Regions from separate parts of the Pseudomonas sp. GL_135 genome, predicted to be linked through region 1. Evidence: predicted binding sites of a transcription regulator. Region 1 holds the regulator's gene; the other holds the start of a gene.
What was found. Region 1 encodes FliA, which starts transcription of late flagellar genes. Its sites were predicted from a motif close to CTAAAGTTTNNNNNNNNNNNGCCGNTAA; they were not measured.
Positions count from the first base shown of each region.

Region 2: AC3ISG_RS24245 (methyl-accepting chemotaxis protein) is a predicted target of FliA. The motif match lies at 2,954-2,981, and genes of this name have one in related genera.

Region 1 is NZ_CM174408.1:1,821,362-1,836,150, reverse strand. Features, by position in the region: gene AC3ISG_RS08365 (DUF2802 domain-containing protein) at 1-176, opposite strand, end outside; gene AC3ISG_RS08360 (chemotaxis protein CheW) at 177-656, opposite strand; gene AC3ISG_RS08355 (CheW domain-containing protein) at 729-1,673, opposite strand; gene AC3ISG_RS08350 (ParA family protein) at 1,786-2,574, opposite strand; gene motD (flagellar motor protein MotD) at 2,612-3,493, opposite strand; gene AC3ISG_RS08340 (flagellar motor protein) at 3,501-4,241, opposite strand; gene AC3ISG_RS08335 (protein-glutamate methylesterase/protein-glutamine glutaminase) at 4,241-5,398, opposite strand; gene AC3ISG_RS08330 (chemotaxis protein CheA) at 5,788-8,106, opposite strand; gene AC3ISG_RS08325 (protein phosphatase CheZ) at 8,251-9,039, opposite strand; gene AC3ISG_RS08320 (chemotaxis response regulator CheY) at 9,059-9,433, opposite strand; gene fliA (RNA polymerase sigma factor FliA) at 9,674-10,417, opposite strand; gene fleN (flagellar synthesis regulator FleN) at 10,414-11,247, opposite strand; gene flhF (flagellar biosynthesis GTPase FlhF) at 11,366-12,709, opposite strand; gene flhA (flagellar biosynthesis protein FlhA) at 12,721-14,789, opposite strand, start outside.
Region 2 is NZ_CM174408.1:5,475,810-5,490,598, forward strand. Features, by position in the region: partial or broken gene AC3ISG_RS24240 (ATP-binding protein) at 1-600, shown strand, start outside; gene AC3ISG_RS24245 (methyl-accepting chemotaxis protein) at 867-2,843, opposite strand; gene AC3ISG_RS24250 (LysR substrate-binding domain-containing protein) at 3,062-3,982, opposite strand; gene AC3ISG_RS24255 (NorM family multidrug efflux MATE transporter) at 4,146-5,528, shown strand; gene AC3ISG_RS24260 (putative bifunctional diguanylate cyclase/phosphodiesterase) at 5,735-7,405, opposite strand; gene rep (DNA helicase Rep) at 7,607-9,616, shown strand; gene AC3ISG_RS24270 (xanthine phosphoribosyltransferase) at 9,656-10,225, shown strand; gene AC3ISG_RS24275 (MBL fold metallo-hydrolase) at 10,416-11,300, shown strand; gene AC3ISG_RS24280 (sulfite exporter TauE/SafE family protein) at 11,384-12,199, shown strand; gene AC3ISG_RS24285 (acetyl-CoA hydrolase/transferase C-terminal domain-containing protein) at 12,234-14,156, opposite strand; gene AC3ISG_RS24290 (DUF2845 domain-containing protein) at 14,262-14,564, opposite strand; gene AC3ISG_RS24295 (cupin domain-containing protein) at 14,573-14,789, opposite strand, start outside.

The DNA.
Region 1 (14,789 bases):
CCGCTCTGGTAATTTTCCAGGCGCCGGGCCAGCTCGCGGATGCGCTGATCACGCAGCGAATCCGCCTCCAGCTGCTGGGTGGCCTGGATGCGCAAGCGCTTGGTGTGGGCCATGAACATCGCGACGCTCGCGACCCACAACACCGCCAGAAAAATCACCGCCACATCGAGAATCAATCAGATGCTCTCCAGCTCGGACCACTCTTCCTCGGACATCATCTTGTCCAGTTCCACCAGGATCAGCAGTTCGCCGTTCTTGTTGCAGACGCCCTGGATGAACTTGGCGGACTCGTCGTTGCCCACGTTCGGCGCGGTTTCGACTTCCGACTGACGCAGGTAAACGACTTCAGCGACGCTGTCGACCAGGATACCGACCACTTGCTTGTCGGCCTCAATGATCACCACTCGCGTGTTGTCGCTGACTTCAACCGGGGCCAGACCAAAGCGCTGACGGGTGTCGATCACGGTGACGACGTTACCGCGCAGGTTGATGATCCCCAGCACGTAGCTTGGCGCGCCCGGGACCGGAGCGATCTCGGTGTAGCGCAGCACTTCCTGAACCTGCATCACGTTGATGCCATACGACTCGTTGTCCAGGCGGAAGGTGACCCATTGCAGAATCGGATCTTCGGAACCCTGTGCTGACGACTTCTTCATACCCCTAACCCCTTGCGTGTTGTGCGGTGCGGTCGACGTTTCGTACGCCGCCCTGTGTTGATCTGACGATGTTTATTGATGCGTTTTCATCTGCTTGACCGCGCCACTGGCAATCAGCTCGGCCAGCTCGGAAACGTCCAGCAACGCACACATGTGTTCGATCACCGTCCCGGCAAGCCAGGGCCGCTGACCACGATGGGTGCGCCATTTGATTTCGTTGGGGTCCAGGCGCAACGAGCGGCTGACCTGATGCACCGCCAGCCCCCACTCATAGCCCTGAACCGAGATCACGTATTGCAGGCCCTGACGAAAATCGTCGCGGTACCGGTCCGGCATGATCCAGCGCGCGGTGTCCAGCACCTTCAGGTTGCCGGCCTGGCTTGGCAGGATCCCGAGGAACCAGTCCGGCTGACCGAACAGCGGCGTCAATTCATGGCCCGCCAACGGGTAAATCGAACCCAGGCACACCAGCGGCACCGCGAGGGTCAGACCGGCAACGTCGAACAACAGGCATTCGAACGGCTCGGCCGCCCAGGCCGGGCGCTCGTCGCCAGTGGGCGGCGGCGTTGGCGTGCGTTGAGCGGACAGATGCACGTCAACAACCGGCTCGACCAGCGCTGTTGGCGGCTCTCCCACCACCAGAGCCTCAACCACAGGCGCTTCAACAGCCGGCTCAACCAGCGGAACGATGGCGGGCGGCAGAATGACCGGAGGCATGACCACTGGCCGTTCCATCACCCGCGCGACGGCGGGTTCCGGCTGAGCCGAATACGCCAGCGAAACAGGCGCAGGCCGGCTCATCGGCGCGGGCTGTGGCACCGGCAAAGCGGCAGCCACCGCAGCGGCTACTGCAGAACGCATGCGTGCGTCATGGGCCTGCTCTTCGAGCACGGCCGCTTGAAATTCATCGACGGACTCGACGACCTGCAGCTCCTCAGTCGCGTCATAGAGCAACGCGTCCAGGTAGTTCTGCAGCGCCAGTTGTGGTCGTGAAGCAATGTCCAGGGGGCGGTTCATACGGGAGCCCGAAAAGTAGTGATGCGATTACCGCCTGATACAGATATCGGCTGCATAGCCGATGGACTTGAGCGTGCAGGCGCGCCGCTCGAAAAATAACGATCAGCGGACACTAGGCCACCTGCCCGACAAGCTGTTCGGTGAGCAGGTGCTTGAGCAACGCGCGGTACGCCAGCACGCCACGGCTCTTGTTGTCGAACTGTGAAGGGGTCAGACCCGCGCGGCTGGCATCGCGCAGTCGCGTGTCCACCGGAATGAAGGCATTCCAGACGTGTTCCGGGTAACTGTCGCGCAGCAGCTTGAGGGTGCTCATCGAGGCCTGGGTGCGGCGATCAAACAGCGTCGGCACGATGGTGTAAGGCAGCGGCACTTTGCGCGAGCGATTGATCATCGCCAGCGTGTTGACCATGCGTTCCAGGCCCTTCACCGCGAGAAATTCAGTCTGCACCGGAATCGCCAGTTGCTGGCTCGCCGCTAGGGCGTTGACCATCAGCACACCAAGCAACGGCGGGCTGTCGATGATCGCGTAATCAAAGTCCTGCCACAGCTGGGCCAGACTTCTGGCAATCACCAGCCCCAGGCCGCTCTGCCCTGGCGACTGGCGCTCTAGGGTGGCCAGCGCGGTGCTCGATGGCAGCAGCGAAATGCGCTTGTCACTGGTGGGCAGCAGCAGTTGGCCCGGCAAACCGTCCGGCACCACGCCTTTGTTGAGGAACAGGTCGAAGCTGCTGTGTTCCAGCGTATCGGGATCTTGCCCGAAATAGCTGGTCATCGAGCCATGGGGATCGAGATCCACCACGACCACGCGCTTGCCCGCCTCTGCCAGCAAGCCGGCTAAAGCGATGGAGGTGGTGGTCTTGCCGACCCCGCCTTTCTGATTGGCTACTGCCCAGACTCTCATGTACTCGTTTTCCCCCCGACCAAAGCGACGACCGGGTTTAAGGGGCAGATGACGAAGATTTGACGCCTTGCGGCGGCTTGGCGGGGACTGGTGCAGTTTGTGTGCCAGCACGACGAAGGGCGGCATCGGGTTTTGCGTTGGCGGTAGTGCCTGAGCCGGTGAGGCTGCGGCGCACGTCCAGGTTGCGCGAGATCACCAGCACCACGCGACGGTTGCGCGCGCGGCCGTCGGCGGTGGCGTTGGAGGCCAGGGGCTGGAATTCGCCGTAGCCCACCGAAGCCAGCCGCGCCGGGTTGATCCCGTCCATGGCCAGCATCCGCACGATGCTCGAGGAGCGTGCTGAAGACAGTTCCCAGTTGGTCGGGAATTGGCCGGTGTTGATCGGCTGGTTATCGGTGAAGCCTTCGACGTGGATCGGGTTATCGAACGGCTTGATGATCTTCGCGACCTTGTCGATCAGGTCGAAGGCCTGATTACTCGGCATTGCGTCGCCGCTGCCGAACAGCAGGCTGGAATTGAGCTCGATCTCGATCCACAGCTCGTTGCCGCGCACCGTCATCTGCTTGGAAGCGATCAGGTCGCCGAACGCCGCGTTGACGTCATCGGCAATCGACTTCAGCGGGTCGTCCGCGGCCTGGCCCAGCGCCGCGTCGGTCTGCTCGCTGTCCTGAACCAGCGGATCGGCAGGCCGCACGGTTTGCGGCTTCTGCTCGCCGATGGGGATCGGCTTGATGCTGCGCTCGGGCTCGTTGAAGACCCCGACCAGCGCTTCGGACAGCACCTTGTATTTGCCTTCGTTCAGCGACGAGATGGAGTACATGACCACGAAAAAAGCGAACAGCAAGGTGATGAAGTCCGCGTAGGACACCAGCCAGCGTTCGTGATTTTCGTGCTCTTCATGGCGACGTCGGCGGGCCATCAGTCCATCACTCCATGAAGCCTTGCAGCTTCAGTTCGATCGAGCGCGGGTTCTCGCCCTCGGCAATCGACAGCAGCCCTTCGAGGAGCATCTCCCGATAGCGCGACTGGCGGATCGCCACGGCCTTGAGCTTGTTCGCCACGGGCAGAAGAAACAGGTTGGCGGACGCCACGCCATAAATGGTGGCAATGAAGGCGACGGCGATACCGCTGCCCAGCTGATTGGGGTCGGCCAGGTTGCCCATGACATGGATCAGGCCCATGACCGCACCGATGATGCCGATCGTGGGCGCGTAGCCACCCATGCTTTCGTAGACCTTGGCGGCCTGGATATCGCGGCTCTCCTGGGTGAGGAAATCGACTTCCAGAATGCCCCGTATGGCCGCCGGCTCAGCGCCGTCGACCAGCAGCTGCAGGCCTTTTCGCGAATAGGCATCCGGTTCCGAGTCCGCCACGGCTTCGAGGCCGAGCAGGCCCTCCTTGCGCGCGGTGAGGCTCCAGGACACGACGCGATCAATGCCGCCGGCGAGATCGATGCGCGGCGGAAACAGAATCCAGATGAAGATCTGCATCGCCCGCTTGAACGCGCTCATGGGCGTCTGCACCAGGCAGGCCGCCAGCGTACCGCCGAGGACGATCAGCGCGGCGGGGCCGTTGAGCAGCGCGCCCAGGTGCCCGCCTTCGAGGAAGTTGCCGCCGATGATCGCGACGAACGCCAGAATGATCCCGATAAGCGTCAAGACATCCATCAGCTGCAGGCCTCAACCAGGTGGCGACCGATATCGTCGAGGCTGTAAACGGCGTCGGCCAGCTCGGCTTTGACGATCGCCATGGGCATCCCATAAATCACGCAACTGGCTTCGTCCTGCGCCCAGATCTGGCTGCCGCTCTGCTTGAGCAGGCGCGCGCCTTCACGGCCGTCAGCGCCCATCCCGGTGAGAACGACGGCGAGGACTTTGTCGCCGTAGGATTTTGCCGCCGAGCCAAAGGTGATGTCGACGCAGGGCTTGTAATTGAGGCGCTCGTCACCGGGCAGGATTTTCACCGCGCCGCGACCGTCGACCATCATCTGTTTGCCGCCAGGCGCCAGCAGTGCCAGACCGGGACGCAGGATGTCGCCGTCTTCGGCTTCCTTGACGCTGATGCGGCAAAGCTTGTCGAGACGCTCAGCGAAGGCTTTGGTAAAGGCGGCCGGCATGTGCTGGATCAGCACGATGGGGGCCGGGAAGTTGGCGGGCAGCTGGGTCAACACCCGCTGCAAGGCAACCGGGCCACCGGTGGACGTGCCGATCGCCACCAGTTTGTAGGCCTTGCGCTTGGGCGCACCTGAGGTTGGCGCGTGGTGGTGAGAAGCCGGGGCCGCTGCACGGGCAGGCGCGGGCGCAGGGGCGGGCGCCGGACGCGACGGTCGCGCTTCGGGAGCCGTGCTGCGCGGTGCAGCGGGCGCAGCAGATGGCGCCGGTGCCGACGTGGCAGAAGGCGTGCTGCCGTAACCGCTGAAACGACGGTTGCTGCGGGAGATGCTGTGGACTTTCTCGCACAGCATCTGTTTGACCTTCTCGGGGTTGCGCGAGATGTCTTCGAAGTTTTTCGGCAGGAAATCCACCGCGCCAGCGTCCAGCGCATCGAGGGTCACTCGGGCGCCTTCGTGGGTCAGTGAGGAAAACATCAATACCGGGGTCGGGCAGCGTTGCATGATGTGACGGACCGCGGTAATGCCATCCATCATCGGCATTTCGTAGTCCATGGTGATCACGTCGGGCTTGAGGGCCAGGGCTTGTTCAATGGCTTCCTTGCCATTGGTGGCAGTACCGACCACCTGGATCGTGGGATCCGAAGAGAGAATTTCCGAGACACGACGTCGGAAAAAACCCGAATCGTCCACGACGAGAACCTTGACTGCCATAAACACTCCAAAGAGCGCGCGTCACCCTGAAGGTCGGCGCGCCCTGAATCACGTAGCTTGGGTCACATTGGCGAGACGAGACAGGCCAGTGAGACCGTTTTTCGCGCTTGAAACGAGACCGGGTCTATTTGTAGGACCGGCTTTAGCCGGGAAGGCGTCAGATGTCACACCCCATAATCAAGGGTGTTCACCCTGCCCTCTTCCCGGCTGAAGCCGGTCCCACTAAAAAACCTCGCAAGGCGCCCTCCGCATGCCGTTAGTGGGACCGGCTTTAGCCGGGAAGGCGTCGGGTGTCACACCGAAAAATCCAGAGTATCCCCACCGGCCCCTTCCCGGCTAAAACCGGTCCTACAGAACATCGCAAGCCGCCCTGCTGAAGCCGATCCTGCTTAACCGATCCGGCGTGCCGCGTAGCGCTTGAGCATGCTTGGCACATCGAGAATCAGAGCGATGCGGCCGTCACCGGTGATGGTAGCGCCCGACATGCCCGGCGTGCCTTGCAGCATCTTGCCCAGCGGCTTGATCACCACTTCTTCCTGGCCGACCAACTGATCGACCACAAAGCCGATGCGTTGGGTGCCGACCGACAAGATCACCACGTGGCCTTCGCGTTGCTCCTCGTGGGCCGCCGAACTGACCAGCCAGCGCTTGAGGTAAAACAGCGGCAGCGCCTTGTCGCGGACGATCACCACTTCCTGACCATCGACGACGTTGGTGGTCGACAGGTCCAGGTGGAAGATCTCGTTGACGTTGACCAGCGGGAAAGCGAAGGCTTGATTGCCGAGCATGACCATCAGCGTCGGCATGATCGCCAGGGTCAGCGGCACTTTGATGATGATCTTCGAGCCCAGACCTTTGGTGGAATCGATGCTGATCGAGCCGTTGAGCTGGGCGATCTTGGTTTTCACCACGTCCATGCCCACGCCACGGCCGGACACGTCGGAAATTTCGGTCTTGGTCGAGAAGCCCGGCGCGAAGATCAAGTTGTAGCAATCGGTGTCGCTGAGGCGATCCGCTGCGTCCTTGTCCATCACGCCACGCTTGACCGCGATCGCGCGCAGGACCGCAGGGTCCATGCCTTTGCCGTCATCGGAAATCGACAGCAGGATGTGATCGCCTTCCTGTTCGGCCGCCAGAATCACACGACCGTTGCGGGGCTTGCCCGAGGCCTCGCGCTCTTCCGGCGACTCGATACCGTGATCGACCGCGTTGCGCACCAAGTGGACCAGCGGGTCGGCCAGGGCCTCGACGAGGTTCTTGTCCAGGTCGGTTTCTTCACCCACCAGTTCAAGGCTGATTTCTTTCTTCAGCTGACGTGCCAGATCGCGGACCAGTCGCGGGAAGCGGCCGAACACTTTCTTGATCGGCTGCATACGGGTCTTCATGACCGCGGTCTGCAGGTCAGCGGTGACCACGTCCAGGTTGGACACGGCCTTGGACATGGCTTCGTCAGCGCTGTTTGCGCCCAGGCGCACGAGGCGGTTACGCACCAGCACCAGCTCGCCGACCATGTTCATGATTTCGTCCAGCCGCGCGGTGTCGACGCGCACGGTGGTTTCCGCTTCAGACGGCGGTTTTTCGCTAGGCGCGGGAGCGGCAGCGCGAGCCGGGGCAGGCGCAGCGGCAGGAGCCGCTTTCGCCGGAGCGGCGGCAGCAGGCGTCGCTTTCGCCGGTTCAGCTTTGGCAGCGGGTTCTGGCTTAGTGGCCGGTGCAGCCGCAGGTGCTGCGGCAGCGACGGCAGGTTCAAACTTGCCTTTGCCGTGCAACTGATCCAGCAGGTCTTCAAATTCGTTGTCGGTGATTTCGTCCGACGCTGCAGCTTTCGACGCTGCAGCTGGCGCAACCGATGCGACAGGTGCAGCGGCAGCATTAGCAGCGGCACCCACGGCATCCGGCGAGAACGAACCCTTGCCGTGCAACTGATCCAGCAGCGACTCGAATTCGTCGTCAGTGATTTCATCACTGGCCGGTGCGGCAGACGGCGCTACAGCGGCCGGCGGTTGCACCGCATCGACGGCGAACTGGCCTTTACCATGCAGCTGATCGAGGAGCGATTCGAATTCGGCGTCGGTGATTTCATCGCTGGCCGCATTACCGGTGGGCGCAGCAGCCGGTGCCGCAGGTGCTGCTGCAACGGGCGCTGCTGCCACGGGCGCTGCTGGTGCAGGTGCAGCCGGCGCAGGCGCCCCTGCCGCCTGGGCCTTGACAGCATTCAGCGAATCCAGAAGCTGTTCGAACTCAAAATCGGTAATGTCTTCGGACGGCGCTTCAGCGACCGGCTCTTCAACCACCGGTGCTGCAGCGATTTCTTCGGCCGAGGCCGGCTCCGCCAGGCGGGCCAACGCGGCCAGCAATTCAGGCGTGGCCGGGGTGACGGCGGAACGCTCGCGCACCTGACCGAACATGCTGTTGACGGTGTCGAGTGCTTCGAGCACCACGTCCATGAGCTCCGAGTCAACGCGACGTTCACCCTTGCGCAGGATGTCGAACACGTTCTCGGCGATGTGACAGCATTCAACCAGCTCGTTGAGCTGGAGGAAGCCGGCGCCCCCTTTTACAGTGTGAAAACCGCGAAAAATTGCATTGAGCAGGTCCGCATCATCTGGCCGGCTTTCCAGCTCGACCAACTGCTCTGACAACAGCTCGAGAATCTCGCCGGCCTCTACCAGAAAATCCTGAAGGATTTCTTCATCGGCGCCGAAGCTCATTGGGGGGTGCTCCTAAAATTAACCGTCAAACCGATCCGGAGGCTGCACTGACGGCCTGCGCGCATTGCTTTCGTCGAAGCATTGGCGCGCGGGTCCAGCAGCCACTTTCACAGAAAACCTGAAGTCCGAAACAGAGTGACCGAATCAGAATCCGAGGCTGGATAGCAGATCGTCAACATCATCCTGTCCGGATACAACGTCTTCACGTTTATCGGCATGAATCTGCGGACCTTCACCCTTGGAGTGAAGTTTTTCTTGTTCTTTTTGCTGACGGAACACTTCCTGGTCGTGCTCGATGCCCGCGAAGCGGTCCACCTGGCTCGCCATGAGCACCAGCTTGAGCAGATTGCGCTCGACTTCGGTGACCAGCGTGGTCACGCGCTTGATCACCTGACCGGTAAGGTCCTGGTAATCCTGGGCCAGCAGAATGTCGTTCAGGTGCGCAGAGACCTCGGTGGTCTCCTTCTCGCTGCGGGTCAGGAACACATCGACGCGGCGGGCCAGATCACGAAACTCTTCGGCGCTGATCTCGCGGCGCATGAAGCGTCCCCAATCGGCGCTCAACGACTTGGCGTCGTCAGTCAGCCCGTGCATCAGCGGCGTGCTCAGCTCCACCAGGTCCATCGTCCGGTTGGCGGCGTTTTCGGTCAGCCTGACCACGTACGACAGCCGCTCGGTGGCGTCGGTGATCTGGGAGACCTCCTCGGCCTGCGGCATGTTCGGGTCGATCTGGAAGTTGACGATCGCGCTGTGCAGCTCGCGCGTCAATTTGCCGACTTCCTGATACAGGCCACGGTCGCGGGTCTGGTTAAGCTCATGGATCAGTTGCACGGCGTCGCCGAACTTGCCTTTTTCAAGGCTCGCGACCAGCTCTTGTGCGTGTTTCTTCAGGGTTGACTCAAAGTCACCCATTGTCGAATCTTTGGAATCCATAGCGCCCTCGCAGCGGACATCAGCTATTGACGCGCTCGAATATCTTTTCGATTTTCTCTTTGAGCACTTGCGCGGTGAACGGCTTCACCACGTAGCCGTTCACACCGGCCTGAGCGGCTTCGATGATCTGCTCGCGCTTGGCTTCGGCAGTGACCATCAGCACCGGCAGGCTGCGCAGACGCTCGTCGGCACGCACCTGACGCAACAGGTCGATGCCGGACATGCCCGGCATGTTCCAGTCAGTGACGAGGAAGTCAAAGGCGCCGCTTTGCAGCATCGGCAATGCGGTGAGTCCGTCATCTGCTTCGGCCGTGTTGGTGAACCCAAGGTCACGCAACAGGTTTTTTATGATCCGCCGCATCGTTGAGAAGTCATCAACGATGAGGATTTTCATGTTCTTGTCCAATTCGACCTCCAAGCAGTCTTTAACGCGTTCAGCACCTGAACGCGCATTCAATCAATACCGGCTGCGCCGAACATGAAAAGGGGTGGAATCGACCGGGACGAGCGCAGCGAAACCGGATCATCCACGACCCGGTTCGACCGACTCCTGCCATGTCTCTTTTGCTTCCCGCTCACGTCCTGCACAGCCGGTCTTACAAGCAACACGCAGGCCTCGCGGCCCGCGCCTGATTCAGGAACGTGCGCGCCACTCGCCAAGGCGACCGCGCAACCGCGCCGCGCATTGACTGTGCAGCTGGCTGACCCGCGACTCGCTGACACCCAGAACCTCACCGATTTCCTTGAGGTTCAGCTCTTCGTCGTAATACAGCGACAACACCAGGCGTTCACGTTCCGGCAAGTTGGCAATGGCCTCGGCCAGCGCAGCCTGGAAGCGCTCGTCTTCCAGATCCCGCGACGGTTCCAGGGACTGGCTCGCGCCGTCCTCGTGCAGCCCTTCGTGTTCGCCGTCCTGCAACAGGTCGTCGAAACTGAACAGGCGGCTGCCCAGGGTATCGTTCAGAATCCCGTAATAATCGTCGAGACTCATTTCAAGTTCGGCAGCAACCTCGTGATCTTTAGCGTCACGGCCGGTTTTTGCTTCGATTGAACGAATCGCGTCACTGACCATGCGCGTATTGCGGTGGACCGAGCGCGGTGCCCAGTCCCCCTTGCGCACTTCGTCGAGCATCGCGCCACGGATACGAATACCCGCGTACGTCTCGAAACTGGCCCCTTTGGTGGAGTCGTATTTGGTCGAGACCTCGAGCAAGCCAATCATGCCCGCCTGGATCAAATCCTCGACCTGCACGCTGGCCGGCAGACGCGCCAGCAAGTGGTAGGCGATTCGTTTGACCAGCGGGGCATAACGCTCGATCAGCTCATACTGGGAGTCTTTGGACGATTTGCTGTACATGCGATAGCCACTTGCTGTCATGAGACGGGCCCTGCGCTGGTTTGATGCACGAGGCGTTCTACGAAAAATTCCAGGTGACCGCGCGGGTTCGCCGGCAGCGGCCAGGTGTCGACTTTCTGTGCGATCGCCTTGAACGCCAGCGCACATTTGGAACGCGGAAACGCTTCGTACACGGCGCGCTGTTTCTGCACGGCCTTGCGTACGCATTCGTCGTACGGCACGGCGCCTACATATTGCAGGGCCACGTCGAGAAAGCGGTCGGTGACTTTGGTCAGCTTGGCGAAGAGGTTGCGCCCTTCCTGCGGGCTCTGGGCCATGTTGGCCAGGACGCGGAAGCGGTTCATGCCGTAATCGCGGTTGAGCAGTTTGATCAGGGCGTAGGCGTCGGTGATCGACGTAGGCTCGTCGCACACCACCAGCAGCACTTCCTGGGCGGCGCGCACGAAGCTCACCACCGACTCGCCGATGCCGGCGGCGGTATCGATGACCAGCACATCGAGGTTGTCGCCGATGTCACTGAACGCCTGAATCAGCCCGGCATGTTGCGCCGGGGTCAGGTGGACCATGCTCTGGGTGCCCGACGCCGCCGGCACGATGCGGACGCCGCCCGGGCCTTGCAGCAGGACATCGCGCAGCTCGCACCGCCCTTCGATGACATCAGCCAGGGTGCGTTTGGGGGTCAGCCCCAACAATACGTCGACGTTGGCCAGACCCAGATCGGCGTCCAGCAACATGACGCGACGTCCCAGCTCGGCCAGCGCCAGTGAAAGATTCACTGAAACGTTGGTCTTGCCTACGCCACCTTTGCCACCGGTCACCGCGATAACCTGTACGGGATGCATGCTGCCCATGTTAATTGTTTACCTTGTCTTGCTTAGACCTAAGCCACATGTCGGGCTGCACGTTCAGTGTCTGAACAATGCCTGGCAGACCATCGATGCAGGAAAATTCCACTGTCATTTTCTTCACCTAGCCCGCGCGCTTGCCGGTGCTGTGATAAAGATCCGCAAACATATCCGCCATCGCTTCCTCGCTTGGCTCCTCCTGCATCTGCACACTGACAGCCCGGCTCACCAACTGGTGCCGACGCGGCAAATGCAGATCATCCGGTATCCGTGGGCCATCGGTCAGATAGGCCACAGGCAGTTCGTGTGTCACGGCCAGGCTGAGCACTTCGCCCAGGTTGGCCGTCTCGTCGAGCTTGGTCAGGATGCACCCGGCCAGGCCGCAACGTTTATAACTGTGGTAAGCCGCCGACAGCACCTGCTTCTGGCTGGTTGTCGCCAGCACCAGGTAGTTGCGCGCCTTGATGCCACGGCCGGCGAGGGTTTCCAGTTGCAGACGCAGGGCCGGATCGCTGGCTTGCAGGCCGGCGGTGTCGATCAACACCACGCGCTTGCGCAACAGCGGCTCCAGCGCCTGAGCCAGGGACTGGCCCGGGTCGACGTGGGTAACCGGTACATTGAGGATCCGGCCCAGGGTTTTCAGCTGTTCCTGAGCGCCAATGCGGAAACTGTCCATGCTCACCAGCGCGATATTTTGCGCGCCGTATTTCAACACATATCGGGCTGCCAGTTTAGCCAGCGTGGTGGTTTTGCCCATGCCGGCAGGACCGACCATGGCAATCACACCGCCCTCTTCCAGTGGCTCCACATCGGGCGTGGCAATCATCCGGGCCAGGTGGGCCAACAGCATGCGCCAGGTGTGGGCCTGATCATTCGAGTCCGGCACCATCGCCAGCAGATCGCGGGACAGCGGGCCGGAGAGGCCGACGCGTTGCAGACGGCGCCACAGATTGGCCTGCTGCGGACGGCTGCCTTGCAGCTGGTTCCAGGCCAGCGATCCCAGCTGGACTTCCAGCAGTTCGCGCAGGCCGTTCAATTCAGAGCGCATCGCTTCGTAGGCGCGGTCGCCCACGGCCGGCTCGGCGTTGCGCTCGGCGCGTTCGGCGGCCACAGCGGCGTGGATCGACGGGCGAAACGGTTCTTCCAGCGTCGGTTCGATCTGCTTGCTGTCATCCATCGCAAGGCCGGCGAACAACTGACGATTGGCGACAGTGTCCAGCTCGCTGCGGTGGGTCAGCTCAGCTTGAGCGGTGACGATGCGCGACTGGGTCTTGCGCAATTCTTCTTCGAGTTCGACGTTCGGCACACGCGGCGCCAGTGCAGACAACTTGTAATCCAGAGCGGCGGTCAGTTCCACGCCGCCGGCGATCCGCCGGTTCCCGATGATGGCAGCTTCAGCGCCCAGCTCATCGCGAACCAGTTTCATGGCTTGTCGCATATCGGCGGCGAAAAAACGCTTAACTTGCATGACTCACTACCTCAGCCGTTGGGCCCGACAGTCGCTACGATGGTGACTTGCTTATTGTCAGGAATTTCCTGATAAGCCAAAACATGCATATTCGGTACAGCCAACCGTCCAAAGCGGGACAACATGGCGCGAACCGGACCTGCGACCAACAAAATAACCGGCTGCCCCTGCATCTCCTGACGCTGCGCCGCTTCGATCAACGAGCGCTGAAGTTTCTCAGCCATGCTCGGTTCGAGGAGAACGCCTTCTTCCTGACCCTGACCTGCCTTCTGCAGACTATTTAGCAAGATCTGTTCCAACCTTGGCTCAAGGGTGATCACAGGCAGCTCCGGCTCAATGCCGACAATGCTTTGGACGATTGCGCGGGACAATCCGACCCGTACCGCAGCCACCAGCGCGGCGGTATCTTGACTACGCGCGGCGTTGTTGGCGATGGCTTCAGCGATGGAGCGGATGTCACGAACCGGCACCTGTTCGGCAAGCAGCGCCTGCAGCACCTTCAGCAGGGCCGACAGGGACAGCACGCCCGGCACCAGTTCTTCCGCCAGTTTTGGCGATCCCTTGGCCAGCAGGGTCATCAATTGCTGGACTTCCTCGTGGCCAATCAATTCATGAGAGTGCTTGTAGAGAATCTGGTTCAAGTGGGTTGCCACCACCGTGCTGGCGTCCACCACGGTGTAACCGAGGGATTGCGCCTGAGCCCGCTGGCTGATTTCAATCCAGACGGCTTCCAGACCAAACGCCGGGTCCTTGGCAGTGATGCCGTTGAGGCTGCCAAATACCTGACCGGGGTTGATCGCCAGTTCGCGGTCTGGGTAGATCTCGGCTTCGGCCAGGGTCACGCCCATGAGGGTCAGGCGATAGGCGCTGGGCGCCAGGTCGAGGTTGTCGCGGATGTGCACGGTCGGCATGAGGAAACCCAGCTCCTGGGAGAGCTTCTTGCGCACGCCCTTGATCCGCGCCAGCAGCTGACCACCCTGATTGCGGTCCACCAGCGGAATCAGGCGGTAGCCCACTTCCAGGCCAATCATGTCGATCGGGGTGACGTCGTCCCAGCCCAGTTCCTTGGATTCCTGCGCCCGGGTCGGCGACGGCAGCAGCTCTTGTTGACGCTTGACCTCTTGCACCGCGGCGAGCTTGACCTGGTTCTCTTTCTTCCACAGCAGGTAAGCGCCGCCAGCAGCCACCAGCCCGAGGCTGATGAAGGAGAAGTGCGGCATGCCCGGAACCAGGCCCATGACGATCATGATCCCGGCAGAGACAGCGAGTGCCTTGTGGGAGGCGAACATCTGGCGCCCGACCAGTTTGCCCATTTCTTCCGAACCGGACGCACGGGTCACCATGATCGCGGCGGCAGTAGACAGCAGCAGAGAAGGCAACTGCGCCACCAAACCGTCACCGATGGTCAGCAGCGCGTAAACCTTGCCGGCGTCGCCGAAGGTCATGCCGTGTTGCAGGATGCCCACCAGCATGCCGCCGATGAGGTTGATGAAGAGGATCAGCAGGCCGGCGATGGCGTCACCGCGGACGAATTTGCTGGCACCGTCCATGGAGCCGTAGAACTCGGCTTCCTGGGCGACTTCGAGGCGACGACGCTTGGCTTCAGGCTGGTCGATGAGGCCGGCGTTGAGGTCGGCGTCGATGGCCATCTGTTTGCCGGGCATGGCGTCGAGGGTGAAGCGCGCGCTCACTTCGGAGATGCGCCCGGCACCTTTGGTGACGACGACGAAGTTGATGATCATGAGGATGGCGAAGACGACGATACCGACGACGTAGTTGCCGCCGATGACGACTTCACCGAACGCCTGGATGACTTTACCGGCGGCGGCGTGGCCGTCCTGGCCGTGGAGCATGACGACGCGGGTGGAGGCGACGTTGAGGGCCAGTCGCAGCAGGGTGGCGACGAGGAGGATGGTCGGGAATACGGAGAAGTCGAGGGGTCGCAGGGCGTAGATACAGACGAGCAGGACGACGATGGACAGGGCGATGTTGAAGGTGAAGAAGACGTCCAGCAGGAACGGCGGCATGGGCAGCATCATCATGGCGAGCATGACGAGGAGCAGTAGCGGGACGCCAAGTT
Region 2 (14,789 bases), 2.0 Mb from region 1:
TTTCTGGACGAGCTTCCGGAATTTGATCGGCGGGTGCTGGAGGTGCTGCGTGAGCCCCTTGAGTCAGGCCACATCGTGATTTCCCGGGCGCGGGATCGGGTGCGCTTTCCGGCGCGCTTTCAACTGGTCGCGGCAATGAACCCCTGCCCGTGCGGTTATCACGGCGAGCCGACCGGGCGTTGCCGCTGCTCAACCGATCAGATTCAGCGCTACCGCAACAAGCTGTCCGGACCGCTGCTCGACCGGATTGACCTGCATCTGACGGTCGCTCGGGAAACGACCTCCTTGGCCGCCACTGCAGACAGCAAGGGTGAAAGCGCCAGCGCAGCGGAAGTGGTCTCCGAAGCCCGACAACGCCAACAACGGCGCCAGGGCTGTGCCAACGCATTCCTTGATCTGCCCGCGCTGCGTCAACACTGCGCGCTGTTGCCGGAAGATGAAGCCTGGCTCGAGAACGCGTGTGAACGCCTGAACCTGTCCCTGCGCGCCGCCCACCGCCTGCTGAAAGTCGCGCGCACGCTGGCTGATCTGGAGAAGGTGGACGCCATCGCGCGTTGCCACATTGCAGAAGCTTTGCAGTATCGGCCTTCGTCGAATTGAAACCGCATACAACATGCCACGGCGGGAGATAACCCTTCGTTCAGCACCGCACTGTCGCGCAGAATGTGCAACATCTGTGGGAGTGAGCTTGCTCACGAAGGCGGCATCTCAACCGCTGAATATTTGGCGGATGTTCTTGCCTCTTCGCGAGCAAGCTCGCTCCCACAACTCGTGTATTGCCAGATACATCTGCGGTGTTGCTTGATGAGATTGGGCTTGCTCACACCTACACTGGTTGGCTCTGGCGGCTCAGCAGCGCTCCAGCCTCACCGAAACCGATCCACTTCCTTCTGCAAGTCAGACGCAACGGCATTCAGCTCTTGAGCCGTGATCGCCAGGTTGGACACGACTTCGCGTTGCTCGCTGTTCGCCAGGGCGATGCTTTGCAGGTTGGCGCTGAGCAGCGTTGCGGTGTTGCTCTGCTCTTGGGTAGCCGTGGTGATGGACGTAAATTGCTCACCGGCCGAGCGGCTTTGTTCGTCGATCTGGGCCAGCGCTGCAGCGACTTTGGCGTTGCGCGACAGGCCTTCCTGCATCAGTGCGTTGCCTTGCTGCATGGTGTTGATGGCATTGCTGGTCTCTTGCTGAATGCTGCTGATCATGCCGGAGATTTCGTCGGTGGCCTGGCGCGTACGAGATGCCAGGCTGCGGACTTCATCGGCTACCACCGCAAAACCACGGCCTTGCTCACCAGCGCGTGCTGCCTCAATGGCGGCATTGAGGGCCAGAAGGTTGGTCTGCTCGGCGATCGAGGTGATGACGCTGACAATCCCGCCAATCTCCTGCGAGCGCTGGCCCAAGGTATCGATCACCGTCGCAGTGCTGCTCAGCGAGCCTGCGATTTGCTCCAGCGAGGCCGACGCCTCCTCCATCGACGTACGGCCGATGCGGGTCTGCTGGGCATTGCCCTGGGCCATGCGTTCGGTGGTGCCCATGTTGTCGGCGATGGTCAGGGCCGTGGCGCTGAACTCTTCCACTGCACCGGCCATGCTGGTGATTTCGCCGGACTGCTGCTCCATCCCCTCATAAGCGCCGCCTGACAGGCCGGACAACGCGTTGGCTCGGCTGCTGACTTCCAGCGCCGCCGTGCGGATGTGGGACACCATGGTTTCCAGCGCCTGGCCCATCTTGTTGAAGCTACCCGCCAGCTGACCAATTTCGTCATGGCTGGAAACGTTCAGGCGCGCGCTCAAATCACCGGCACCCAACGCTTCCGCCTGACTGACCAACGCCGACAGCGGCCGCAGCTTGCTGCGCAGCAGCCAGATCGCGGCAGCGACAGCGATCAGCATCGCCAGCAGGCTGCCGATGGCCAGTTGCGTGCCGACGCTCCAGGTCACTGCGCTGATTTCATCCTTGGGCATCGTCGCCAGAACCGTCCACGGGCCGCCGGCAAACTTCTCGCCGACGGTGTAGAAGTCTTCACCCGCGTCCTGCCAGAACCGCCCAACGCCTGGCGTCTTGGCGAACTCGGCAAGAGTGGTGCCTGCCTGATCCAGGTCTTTCACGCCCGCTGGTGCCACCAGCCATTTGCCCTGCTCGTCGAGTAGAGCCAGCGAGCCGGTGGAACCGATGCGGAAGTTCTTCAGGTTGTCGAACTGCGCCTTCTGCGCGTCGGTGTAGTCGAAGCCGACGAACAGCACGGCGATGACCTTGCCGCTGGCGTCACGCACCGGGCTGTACTGCGTCATGTACAGACGATCGAACAACAGCGCGCGACCGACGTATCCCTGACCGGCGAGCAGCTTGTCGTAGGCGGGATGCTTGTGATCCAGCGAGGTACCGAGGGCGCGTGAGCCGTCCTGCTTGCTCAGGGATGTGCTGACGCGCACGAAGTCGTCGCCGCTGCGCACAAAGACCGTCGCCACGCCGGCCGTCATTTTCTTGAAATCATCGACTTCCGTGAAGTCGTTGTTCAATGCCGTACCGTTGAGCAGTAACGCAGGGGTCTGCACGCCTGCAACCGCGATCTGTTGATCGGCCTGGACGCTCAAACCGCCCGAAAAGCGCTTTTCAAACAGACCGCTTAAACGCTGGGTGCTGTCACGCAGGGTGCTGTGGAACGTGTTCAACTGGTCGGCCAGCAACCGGGCTTCGCTGCTCATGTGCTCTTCGCGAATGACCAGGTTAGCCGAGTCCAGTGAGCGCAAGGCGAACAGCGTGCTGCCGCTGATGACGACGGCCAGAATAACGGCCAGGGCGATGCCGAGTTGCGAGGCAATTCGGGCGCGAGGCTGAGACATTGGAGCTCCTTGCCGAACGACTGGACCGTCCTGAGCTCAGGAACACCATTCGGACGAATCTAATAGAGGGGATCGATGAACCGATTGAGGTGAACCGGCTCTGCTTTAAACCTTCGGCCGACAAACGAAATACTTGAGTCCTACACCTTTTAAGGACGGAATTATTTCCTTTTCTGACAGTCTCGGCAGCCCTTTTTAATAAGGCTGCGCTCCACGGCTTACTCCAGAATCGTCACGTCCGGCAGCTCCATCGCCTGCACTTCACCCTGCAAAAAGTCACTGAGCCGGCGCATACGCTCTCCGCCCGGTCGGGTCTTGGGCCATACCAGATAATAGTTCTCGCCGCTGACGACTGCGGTGCGCCACGGCAGGCTGAGTCGGCCTTGAGCGACGTCCTCCGCCACCATCAGCAGATCACCCATCGAAACGCCGTAACCCCGGGCCGCCGCGATCATGCCCAACTCAAGCGTGTCGAATACCTGCCCGCCCTTGAGCGAGACCCGGTCAGACAAGTCCATGCGCTCCAGCCATCGGCGCCAGTCGCGGCGATCGGGTGTGGGGTGCAGCAGTTCGGCGCCGGCCAGCCGTTCCGCGTCCCACGGCGCGTCATCCAGCAGCGTCGGGGCGCCCACGGGAATCAGCCATTCCGGGAACAGGTAGGTCGCCTCCCAGTCTGGCGGGAAATGCCCGTGGCTGAGCAACACCGCGCAATCGAACGGCTCTTGGGTGAAGTCGACGCTGTCGATGTCCATCCACGCGCTAGTCAGCTGGACTTCATTACCCACTTGCAGATGACGAAAACGACTCAGCCGCGCCAGCAGCCAGCGCATGGTCAGGGTTGAAGGAGCCTTCATGCGCAAAATGCCCTCCTCCGCCATCAACGCGCTGCACGCTCGCTCCAGGGCGGAAAATCCTTCACGTACGCCCGGGAGCAATTCCCGTGCGGCCTCGGTGAGCTGAAGATTGCGACCGTTGCGCCGGAACAGACGGCAGGCGAAGTGCTCTTCCAGGGTGCGGATATGCCGACTGACGGCACTCTGGGTGATCGACAGTTCTTCAGCGGCGCGCGTGAACGAGCTGTGTCGCGCTGCGGCTTCAAACGCGCGGAGGGCATACAGCGGCGGAAGAGTGCGAGACATCGGCGTAGCTCCTCGGGGAGTCGGGCAACGGCAGTCACTCTACTGTAGAAATGCCAGGATGAGTTTTACTCATGCAAGTGATCGGATTTATCCCTTTGTGCATCTGCGCCGCGATCCCCACAATGACCAGCCTGCCAACACCCGTAGCCCGAGCGCAAAGACCATGCACCAGCACGCTTTCAAAGAACTGTGGATCATCCTGCGTCTGGCCGGGCCGCTGATTGCTTCGCAAATGGCGCACATGCTGATGGTGTTCACCGACACCGTGATGATGGGCAAGCTGGGCCCGGAATCCCTGGCCGGTGGCGGGCTGGGCGCGGCGAGCTACAACTTCGTGTCGTTCTTCTGCGTCGGTGTCATGGCGGCGGTCGGCACGCTGGTTGCGATTCGCAAGGGCGCGAATGATCACGCGGGGGTCACCCGTCTGACCCAGGCCGGCTTGTGGCTGGCATGGGGCATGGCGTTGGTTGCTGCGCTGATCCTGTGGAACCTTGAGCCGATTCTGCTGCACTTCGGTCAGGACGAGGCTAACGTGCACATGGCCAGTGAGTTCCTGATCACGCTGCCATTGGCGCTGCCTGGCCTGCTGAGCTTCATGGCCCTGCGCGGTTTCACCAGCGCACTGGGGCGTGCCACCCCGGTAATGGTGATCAGTCTGGTGGGCGTAGCCCTGAACTTCGGGCTCAATTATGCGTTCATCCACGGGCTGTTCGGCCTGCCGCACTGGGGCCTGATGGGCATTGGCCTCGTCACGGCCATTGTCACCAACGCCATGGCGCTGGCGCTTGCGCTGCACATTCGTTATCACAGCGCCTACGCGGCGTATCCCCTTCACAACGAACTGATGAAACTCTCGCGCAGCTGCCTGAAAGAGCTATGGCGTCTGGGCCTGCCCATCGGCGGTACGTATGCGGTGGAAGTCGGCCTGTTTACCTTTGCGGCGTTCTGCATGGGCGCCATGGGCAGCACCCAGATGGCCGCGCACCAGATTGCCCTGCAATCGGTATCGATGGCGTTCATGGTCCCGGTCGGGATTTCCTACGCGGTGACCATGCGCATCGGTTTGCACTACGGCGCAGGGAATCTGCTGCTGGCGCGCACCGCCGGACGCATGGGGATTGGCTTCGGCGGGCTGCTGATGCTGTCGTTCGGCATTCTGTTCTGGGTCGCACCCCACGCGGTCATCGGCCTGTTTGTCGACGTCAACGACCCGAAATACCAAGGCGTGGTCGAGCTGGCGGTGAAGCTGTTGGCGATCGCAGCATGGTTCGAAATCCTCGACGGCACGCAGACCATCGCCATGGGCGCCATTCGAGGATTCAAGGACGCCAAGACCACATTCCTGATCGGACTCGCGAGCTACTGGGTGGTCGGCGCGCCGTTGGCGTGGGGCCTCGGGTTTCTCGCGAATCAGGGCGCGGTGGGTGTGTGGTGGGGATTGGCGATTGGCTTGCTTTGCTCAGCGGTGGCACTGACCTGGGCATTCGAGCGCAAGACGGCGCGACTGCTGCGCAAAGAGGCGACGGGCGTTGTGGTGATGGGCTGAGGGATGGACGGCACACATAGTCCCTATGGGAGTGAGCTTGCTCGCGAAGGCGGCATTTCAGCCGCTGAAGATGAAGCGGATGTACCGGCCTCTTCGTGAGCAAGCTCACTCCCACATAGATGGATTTTACTGCTGACCCACTGCGTTTGCGGCAAGCGCGCTCCTACAGAATCTGCCCAAAGCATGTGGGAATACTGCGCCGCCGCTCACTGGCTCTGCAGCGCAATCCCTTTGTTCTGATCTATCGCCAGATACTCCATCAGCTCCGGCAATGCCAGCGGGTGGCTGATCAAAAAGCCCTGAGCCTGATCGCAATTGAAGCTGCGCAGCAATGCCAACTGCTCAGGAGTTTCGACACCTTCGGCCACCACTTCGAGGCTGAGGTTGTGGGCCAGGTTGATCATCGCGTGGACCAGCTTGCGGTTTTCCTCACGCTGCTCCATTTCACCAACAAAGCTCTTGTCGATCTTCAGCAGCGTGATCGGCAGGCTGTTGAGGTGCACGAAAGATGAAAACCCGGTGCCGAAATCGTCCAGCGAGAAGCGCACACCCAGGCGTCCTAGCGCGTCCATGGTCTGTTTGACCAAGTCACTGCGGCGCATGACGGCTGTTTCAGTCAGTTCGAATTCCAGCCATTGCGCGTCAATGCCGCGGTCGGCGATCAAGCGGCTGAGCGTCGCAAGCAGCTGGTTGTCCTGGAACTGGCGGAACGACAGGTTGATAGCCATGTGCAGCGGCGGCACGCCTTTTTCGCGCAGGGCCTGCATGTCGCGCAGGGCACGGGCGATGACCCAATAGCCCAGCGGCACGATCAGCCCGCTTTGCTCAGCCAGCGGCACGAACTCGCTCGGCGGTAGCAAACCGCGTTCGGCGTGGCGCCATCGCACCAGTGCCTCCAGCCCCAGGATGTGCCCGGTATTCAGGCACAGGCGTGGCTGGTAATGCAGCTCTAGCTCATCGCGACGCAAGGCCCGTCGCAGCTCGCTTTCCAGATCGGCGAGGCTGCGGGCATTGCGGTTGATGCGTTCGTTGAAGACATGAAAGGTGCAGCCTTGAGTGCCCTTGGCCTGCTGCATGGCGATGTGTGCGTGCCACATCAACGGATCGGCTCCGCCGTTAAGGCGCGCATAAGCGATGCCAAGGCTGCAACCGATCAACAGGCTTTCGCCGTCGACCCAATACGGTTCGGACAAGGCTTCGGTAATGCGCTCGGCGATGGACTCCGCCCGTTCTGGAGCGCGGCGTGTGTCGATCAGCAGAGCGAATTCATCGCTGCCCAGTCGCGCCAGTTGATCGCACGCCTCCAGCTGGCCTTTCAGCCGGGCGACCACTTGCAGGATCAGCCGATCCCCCGCCTGATGGCCCAGCGCGTCATTGGCGCGGCGGAAGTTGTCCAGGTCCAGATGCCCCAGCGCCAGACCTCGGCCGTCGAACTCGGCGAGCCGGGCGGCCAACAGCGTCTGGAAGCCCTGTCGGTTGGCGATGCCGGTGAGGGGATCTTGCTCGGCGAGGCGATTGAGTGTGGTTTCCAGCACGCCCCGTTCGCGCACATGACGCAGACAGCGGCGCAAGGCCTGCGGAGTGAGCGCGTCGCGCACCAGCCAGTCGCTGACACCGACGGGCTCTTCCTCCGGCTCTGTGTCAAAAAGCAATACGGTGGGCCAGTTGCATTGGCCGGCGGCGGGCTGAAGGGCTTCAGTGGTGAAAAGGATTCCGGGGACTGCGAGGTCTGCTTGATGGCCAACAGCGCCCCAGCTCGACGCGCATTCAAGGACAGCGGCGTCTCCGAGCGGCGCCAGGCACTCGCGCAACGATGCCGGCCATTCGGGCGAGTCCGCCAAAAGCAGCAAACGCAAGGGTTCGACAGGCGTAGACAAGCTAACTCCCCACACAAACGTAAAGACCTTGGCGCACCCTCGAATGAGGGTCGTCAAACGCGAGAATCATCCGCAATACGCAAATGTAACAAAACGGCGAAATATAGATAGCGCGGCGCATCACAGGGTCGGACGGTGGCTGCACAATCCGCTGACCCTGTTAAAATGCCCGCCCTTTTCCAGGCAGCCCCATTTTTCCCCATGTCCCGACTCAATCCCCGGCAACAGGAAGCCGTGAACTACGTCGGCGGCCCTCTTTTGGTGCTCGCCGGCGCTGGCTCCGGCAAGACCAGCGTGATCACACGCAAGATTGCCCACCTCATCCAGAACTGCGGCATCCGAGCCCAGTACATCGTCGCCATGACCTTTACCAACAAGGCAGCGCGGGAGATGAAAGAGCGTGTCGGAACCCTTTTGCGCGCTGGCGAAGGACGCGGCCTGACCGTTTCGACGTTTCACAACCTGGGCCTGAACATCATCCGCAAGGAACACGCCCGTCTGGGCTACAAGCCCGGGTTCTCGATCTTCGACGAGACCGACGTCAAGGCGCTGATGACCGACATCATGCAGAAGGAATACTCGGGCGACGACGGCGTCGACGAGATCAAGAACATGATCGGCGCCTGGAAAAACGAACTGATCCTGCCGCCCGAGGCCCTCGCCAATTCCCGCAACCCCAAGGAGCAGACCGCCGCCATCGTCTACAGCCACTACCAGCGCACGCTCAAGGCGTACAACGCGGTGGATTTCGACGACCTGATTCTGCTGCCGGTGAAGCTGTTCGAGGAGCACGCCGACATTCTGGAAAAGTGGCAGCACAAAGTGCGCTACCTGCTCGTCGACGAATACCAGGACACCAACGCCAGCCAGTACCTGCTGGTCAAAATGCTCATCGGCACGCGCTGCCAGTTCACCGTTGTGGGTGACGACGACCAGTCGATCTACGCCTGGCGCGGCGCGCGGCCGGAAAACCTGATGCTGCTCAAGGACGATTATCCGTCGTTGAAAGTGGTGATGCTGGAGCAGAACTACCGCTCCACCAGCCGCATCTTGCGCTGCGCCAACGTGCTCATCGCCAACAACCCCCACGCGTTCGAGAAGCAACTCTGGAGCGAGATGGGTCACGGCGACGAAATCCGCGTGATTCGCTGCAAGAACGAAGACGCCGAAGCCGAGCGCGTGGCCATCGAAATTCTCAGCCTGCACCTGCGCACCGACCGGCCTTACAGCGATTTCGCGATTCTCTATCGCGGTAACTATCAGGCCAAGCTGATCGAGCTGAAGCTGCAGCACCATCAGATTCCGTACCGGCTGTCCGGGGGCAACAGTTTCTTCGGACGTCAGGAAGTGAAAGACCTGATGGCCTATTTCCGCCTGTTGGTGAACCCGGATGACGACAACGCCTTCCTGCGCGTGATCAACGTGCCGCGTCGCGAAATCGGCTCGACCACCCTTGAAAAGCTGGGCAACTACTCGACCGAGCGCAAGGTGTCGATGTACGCCGCCACCGACGAGATCGGCCTGGGCGAGCATCTGGACGCCCGCTTCACCGACCGCCTCAGACGCTTCAAGCACTGGATGGACGGCGTGCGCCAGCAATGCGCGACGCAGGACCCGATTGCTGCTTTGCGCAGCATGGTCATGGACATCGATTACGAAAACTGGATTCGTCAGAACAGCTCCAGCGACAAAGCCGCCGACTACCGCATGGGCAACGTGTGGTTCCTGATCGAGGCCCTGAAGAACACCCTGGAGAAAGACGAAGAAGGCGGCATGACCATCGAGGAGGCCATCGGCAAGCTGGTCCTGCGCGACATGCTCGAACGTCAGCAGGAAGAGGAAGACGGCGCCGAAGGCGTGCAGATGATGACCCTGCACGCCTCCAAAGGCCTGGAGTTTCCTTACGTGTTCATCATGGGCATGGAAGAGGAAATCCTTCCGCACCGCTCCAGTATCGAGGCCGACACCATCGAAGAAGAACGCCGCCTGGCCTACGTGGGCATCACCCGCGCGCGGCAGACGCTGGCGTTCACCTTTGCGGCCAAGCGCAAGCAGTACGGCGAAATCATCGACTGCCTGCCGAGCCGGTTCCTCGACGAACTGCCGCCGGACGATCTCGCTTGGGAAGGCAACGATGACACGCCCGTCGAAGTCAAAGCCGTACGCGGCAACACAGCCTTGGCGGACATACGCGCCATGCTGAAAAGATAACGTTTATTTCGCGCACATCGCGCTCTGAGGACCACCCACGTGGAAGCACTGCACAAGAAAATTCGCGAAGAAGGCATCGTGCTTTCCGATCAGGTATTGAAGGTCGACGCGTTTCTCAACCATCAGATCGACCCGGTGCTGATGCAGCAGATCGGCGACGAATTCGCCGCGCTGTTCGCAGGCTCCGGCATCACCAAGATCGTCACTATCGAGGCGTCGGGCATCGCCCCTGCAGTCATGACCGGTCTGAAGATGGGCATCCCGGTGATCTTCGCGCGCAAGCATCAGTCGCTGACCCTCACTGAAAACATGTTTTCCGCGTCGGTGTATTCGTTCACCAAGCAGACCGAAAGCACCATCGCCATTTCTACCCGTCACCTGAACAGCAGCGATCGGGTGCTGATCATCGACGACTTCCTGGCCAACGGTAAGGCGTCCCAGGCGCTGATCTCGATCATCAAGCAAGCGGGCGCAACGGTCGCCGGTCTGGGTATCGTGATCGAGAAGTCGTTCCAGGGCGGCCGCGCCGAACTGGACGGTCAGGGCTATCGTGTAGAGTCACTGGCGCGCGTGCAGTCGCTGAAAGATGGGGTTGTGACGTTCGTTTGATCCAGATTCACCTTGGGGGTTGCGCAGCTGATACCGCGCTTCAGGCCTGCAAATACGCAACCCCGTGGAAGTGAGCTTGCTCATGAATGCGGGCTATCAGGCGCAGAGGTTACGGTGAATGTACCGGCCCCTTCGCGAGCAAGCTCGACTCCCACAGATTTCGTGCGGTCAGTAGAACAGGAGACACGTTATGGAAATTGGCGAAAAACTGAGCGTAGAGGCGTTTTTCGATCCGCAGACCTCGACCATCAGTTACCTGGTCATTGACCGCTCCACGCTTCAAGCCGCGTTGATTGACAGCGTGCTGGATTACAACCCGAAATCCGGGCGCACCAGCACACAGTCCGCAGACAAGCTGATCGAGAGGGTTCGCGAGCTGGGCGTGTCGGTGCAGTGGATTCTGGAAACCCACGTCCACGCCGATCACGTCTCGGCGGCGGCCTACCTGAAAGAACAGCTCGGCGGCACCGTTGCGATTGGCAGCCACATCACCCGCGTGCAAAAAGTCTTCGGCACGCTGTTCAACGCCAAAGGTGACTTTGCCCGGGACGGCAGCCAGTTCGACCGGCTGCTGGAAGATGACGCGCACTTTCAGATCGGGACGCTGCAGGCCCGAGCCATGCACACCCCCGGCCATACACCGGCGTGCATGACGTACGTGATTGAAGCGGGTGACGAAGCCGTCGCGTTTGTCGGCGATACGCTGTTCATGCCCGACTACGGCACCGCCCGTTGCGACTTCCCCGGTGCCGATGCGCGCACGCTGTATCGCTCGGTCGGCCGGATTCTCGGCCTGCCGCCGCAGACGCGTCTGTTCATGTGCCACGACTATCTGCCCAACGGCCGTGAATTGATGTTCATGACCACCGTCGCCGAGCAACGCGCCAGCAACATCCACGTGCGCGAAGGCATTGGCGAGGACGCCTTTGTCGAGATGCGCGAGAAGCGCGATGCCACCCTCGACATGCCCGTGCTGATCCTGCCTTCGGTGCAGATCAACATGCGCGGCGGCAACCTGCCAGAGGCGGAAGATAATGGCGTGCGCTACCTGAAAGTTCCGATCAACGCGCTGTAATGTCTGCACAGCGCGCCGCTCAGGCGCGCTCACACACTGAACAGCCACCTCCTGACAGCCCCCACGGAACTTGCTCCCTTACGATGAATGAACACGAACTGATCGGAGCCGGCCTCGGTACGATCATTGGCGCTGTATTGGGATTGACGGGCGCGGGTGGCGGCATTCTCGCCGTGCCGCTGCTGGTTTTCGGGCTTGGCCTGACAATGATCGAAGCCGCGCCGGTAGGCCTTCTGGCAGTCGGGCTGGCTTCGGCCGTCGGTGCAGCGCTTGGGTTGCGTCAAGGCATCGTCCGCTACCGCGCGGCCATCTTCATTGCGATCATTGGTATTGCGCTGTCGCCGGTAGGCCTTTGGCTGGCGCATCAACTGCCCAATGCGCCGCTGGCGTTGGGGTTTGCCCTGGTTCTGTTTTATGTGTGCGCGCGGATCTACCGCAAAGCCGCTCATGAACTGCGCCATGGTGAGCCGCCAGAGCGAGGCGCGTTCAGGCCCTGCGTGGTCAATCCGCTGGTGGGTCGGCTGCGCTGGACCCTGCCTTGCGCACGTTCCCTGGCGGCGACCGGCGCATTGGCCGGGCTGTTGTCCGGATTGCTCGGTGTGGGTGGCGGCTTTGTCATCGTGCCGGCGCTGACCCGCTACACGGACCTTGAGATGAAGAGCATCGTCGCCACGTCGCTGGCGGTGATCGCACTGGTCTCCACCGGCAGCGTGATCACGGCCAGCGTCAGCGGCGCGATGCATTGGTCAGTAGGGCTGCCGTTTGCCGCCGGGGCGGTCGTCGGACTGATGGCCGGCAGGCAGGTCAGCCGCTACCTCGCCGGCCCGAGGTTGCAGCAGTTGTTTGCGGTCAGCGGCTTTTTCGCCGCTGTGTTGCTGGTGATCAAAACCCTCGGCTGAACGGATGCCACAGTAAACGTGGGCAACATCAGGCCTAAGCCGTAGCCTGCAACCCCGCCAGCACCAGCCGCTGATACAGCTCTTCTCGCAGTCCCTGTGGATGATCAAGGCCCATGCGCTGCAGATGCTCGGGATAAGCGCTCGCGTCAGGAGCCTCAAGCGTGGCCTTGCCCAGCTCGATGATTTCTGTGAGCTTGAACTTGCTCTTCAGCCAGTTCAGCGCGCGCAGCAGATCGCGCTCTTCAGCCGTAAAATCGCTGCCCAACGGGTACTCGATGAACAGCGACGGGAACTGGTCGCGGATGTCCTTCAGCCGCTCGGGCGTGTTCTGGCTGAACAGCGGATCGAGGCGGAAATCCTTCGGCAGCTTGCCGGCCTTTTGCGCCTGATCGATCAGGCCCGGCTGGAAGCGTGAATCGCTGATATTGAGCAGCGCTTCGATCACTGCGGCATCCGTCCTGCCGCGCAGATCGGCAATTCCGTATTCGGTAACGACGATGTCGCGCAGATGCCTGGGAATCGTCGTGTGCGCATAGTCCCAGACGATGTTGGAACTGACCTCCCCGCCCGATTCACGCCAGCTGCGCAGGATCAGCACGGAGCGCGCGCCTTCCAGCGCATGGCCCTGAGCGACGAAGTTGTACTGCCCGCCGACACCGCTGACCACCCGGCCATCAGCCAACTGATCTGAAACCGCTGCGCCCAGCAACGTGACCGTGAAACAACTGTTGATGAATCGAGCATCCCGCCGTTGCAGGCGCTTGAGCGTCTCACTGCCGTATAGCTCGTTGATGTAGCTGATCGCAGTCATGTTGATCTGCGCGATCTGCGGCTGCGTGAATTCCCGCAGCCGCTCATAGAAGCTGCGCGGCCCGAGAAAGAAGCCGCCGTGAATCAACACGCCGTCGCTGTAAACCGATTCGTCCAGAACCCCGTCGTTGGCCATTTGCTGCAGCTCGACGTCGGCGTACACCTTGCGCCGGATGATTCCCGCATCCAGCAGCACCAGCAGACCGTTGACCAGCATTTCGCTGCAGCCATAAAGCCCGGTGGCGAAGGGCATCACCCCGCCTTGCGCCTCGATCAACGGCTTCCAGGTGGAGATCCCGTCCAGCTCGGCCAGGCATGCGCGATAGGTTTCGTTATCGGCCTGGCGCGCAAGCAAGGCGGCGGTCAGGGCGTCGCCCATCGAGCCGATGCCGATCTGCAGCGTGCCGCCGTCGCGCACCAGCGTGCTCGCGTACAAGCCAATGAAGTGATCCTGAATACCGACCGGCATGTTTGGCGTTGAAAAAAGCGTGCTGCGTTCTTCGTGCTCGATCAGCAGGTCGAAGGTGTCGAGGCCGACCTCGGCATCGCCCTGCATATACGGCAGATCCGAATGGACGTGGCCCAGCACTAGAATGCGCTCCCCCAACCCACGGCGTTTTTCCACCATGGGCAACAGGTCAAGAGTGATGTCGGGATTGCAGCTTAGGCTGAGGTGATCGGGCCGTTGCGGGTCACGGGCGATCAATTGTGCGATCAGATTCAAACCATTGGCATTGATATCCCGCGCAGCGTGGCTGTAGTTGCTGCTGACGTAATCCTGCTGCGCTTCGACGCTGCCCAGCAGGCTGCCGGGTTGCATGAAGAACTGCTGAACGTGAATGTTGGGTGGGAGGTCGTCACGTCGCAGATCGGTGAGGAAATCCAGCTCCGGGTAGTCGTCGAAGACGCGCTCCAGAAAGGGCTCCAGGAACCGTCCCTGCAAGCCGTCGCCGCCATCGGGTCGCCCAAGGCACAGCGCGGTGTAGATAGTGAGATGCCGATCGGGCAGCGATTTGATTCGGGTGTACAACGCGTTGGCGAACCGATTGGGCTTGCCCAAACCCAGCGGCATACCCATATGGATGTGTGCCGGCAACTCGGCCAGCACGTGATCGACAGCTTGCTCGATCGAGCAGGAATGCGGCATCCGGCCTCTCCTGGTTTTGTTATTTGATAGCGGTTGGACCGGGCCTTCAGGGGATTTGCTGCATTGCGCCGCTTGCGCCCTTGAACACGACTGCCAGTCGGCGACTCAATCCCGCTTTGTCTCGATCTCTACCAGCTTGTCCTCGATAAACCGCAGGTGTTGTTTTGCACCGTTACGAGGGCCATACACCCACAAACTGACCTTCGCAAAGCCGAGCCTGGGTACGCCGTTGCTTCGCAGCGCAGGCATTTGATCAACACTGCTGTCAGGCGCCCCGCACTTCTGGCGAACCACATCGGCGGTGTCGCCCAGACTGATAAGCGCCGTGCCGCAGCGCATCGTCGCGTCGGCAGTAGCAGCGAAGAGCAAGACGGCCAGGCCGAGGACGATCAGTTTTCGGTTAATCATAGTGCTGACTAGAAATTCGCCGGCGTGGCCGCGCTGATGAGTCGCGCAGGGACGTCGTACGGGTTGCGAAAGCGATGCGGCCGGGAGCTCTCGAAGTAATAACTGTCGCCCTCTTCGAGCACGTAGGTGTCCAGACCGACCACTAGCTCAAGGCGGCCCTCGACCAGAATCCCGGTCTCCTCGCCCTCGTGAACGAGCATCTCAACGCCGGTGTCCGCGCCCGGC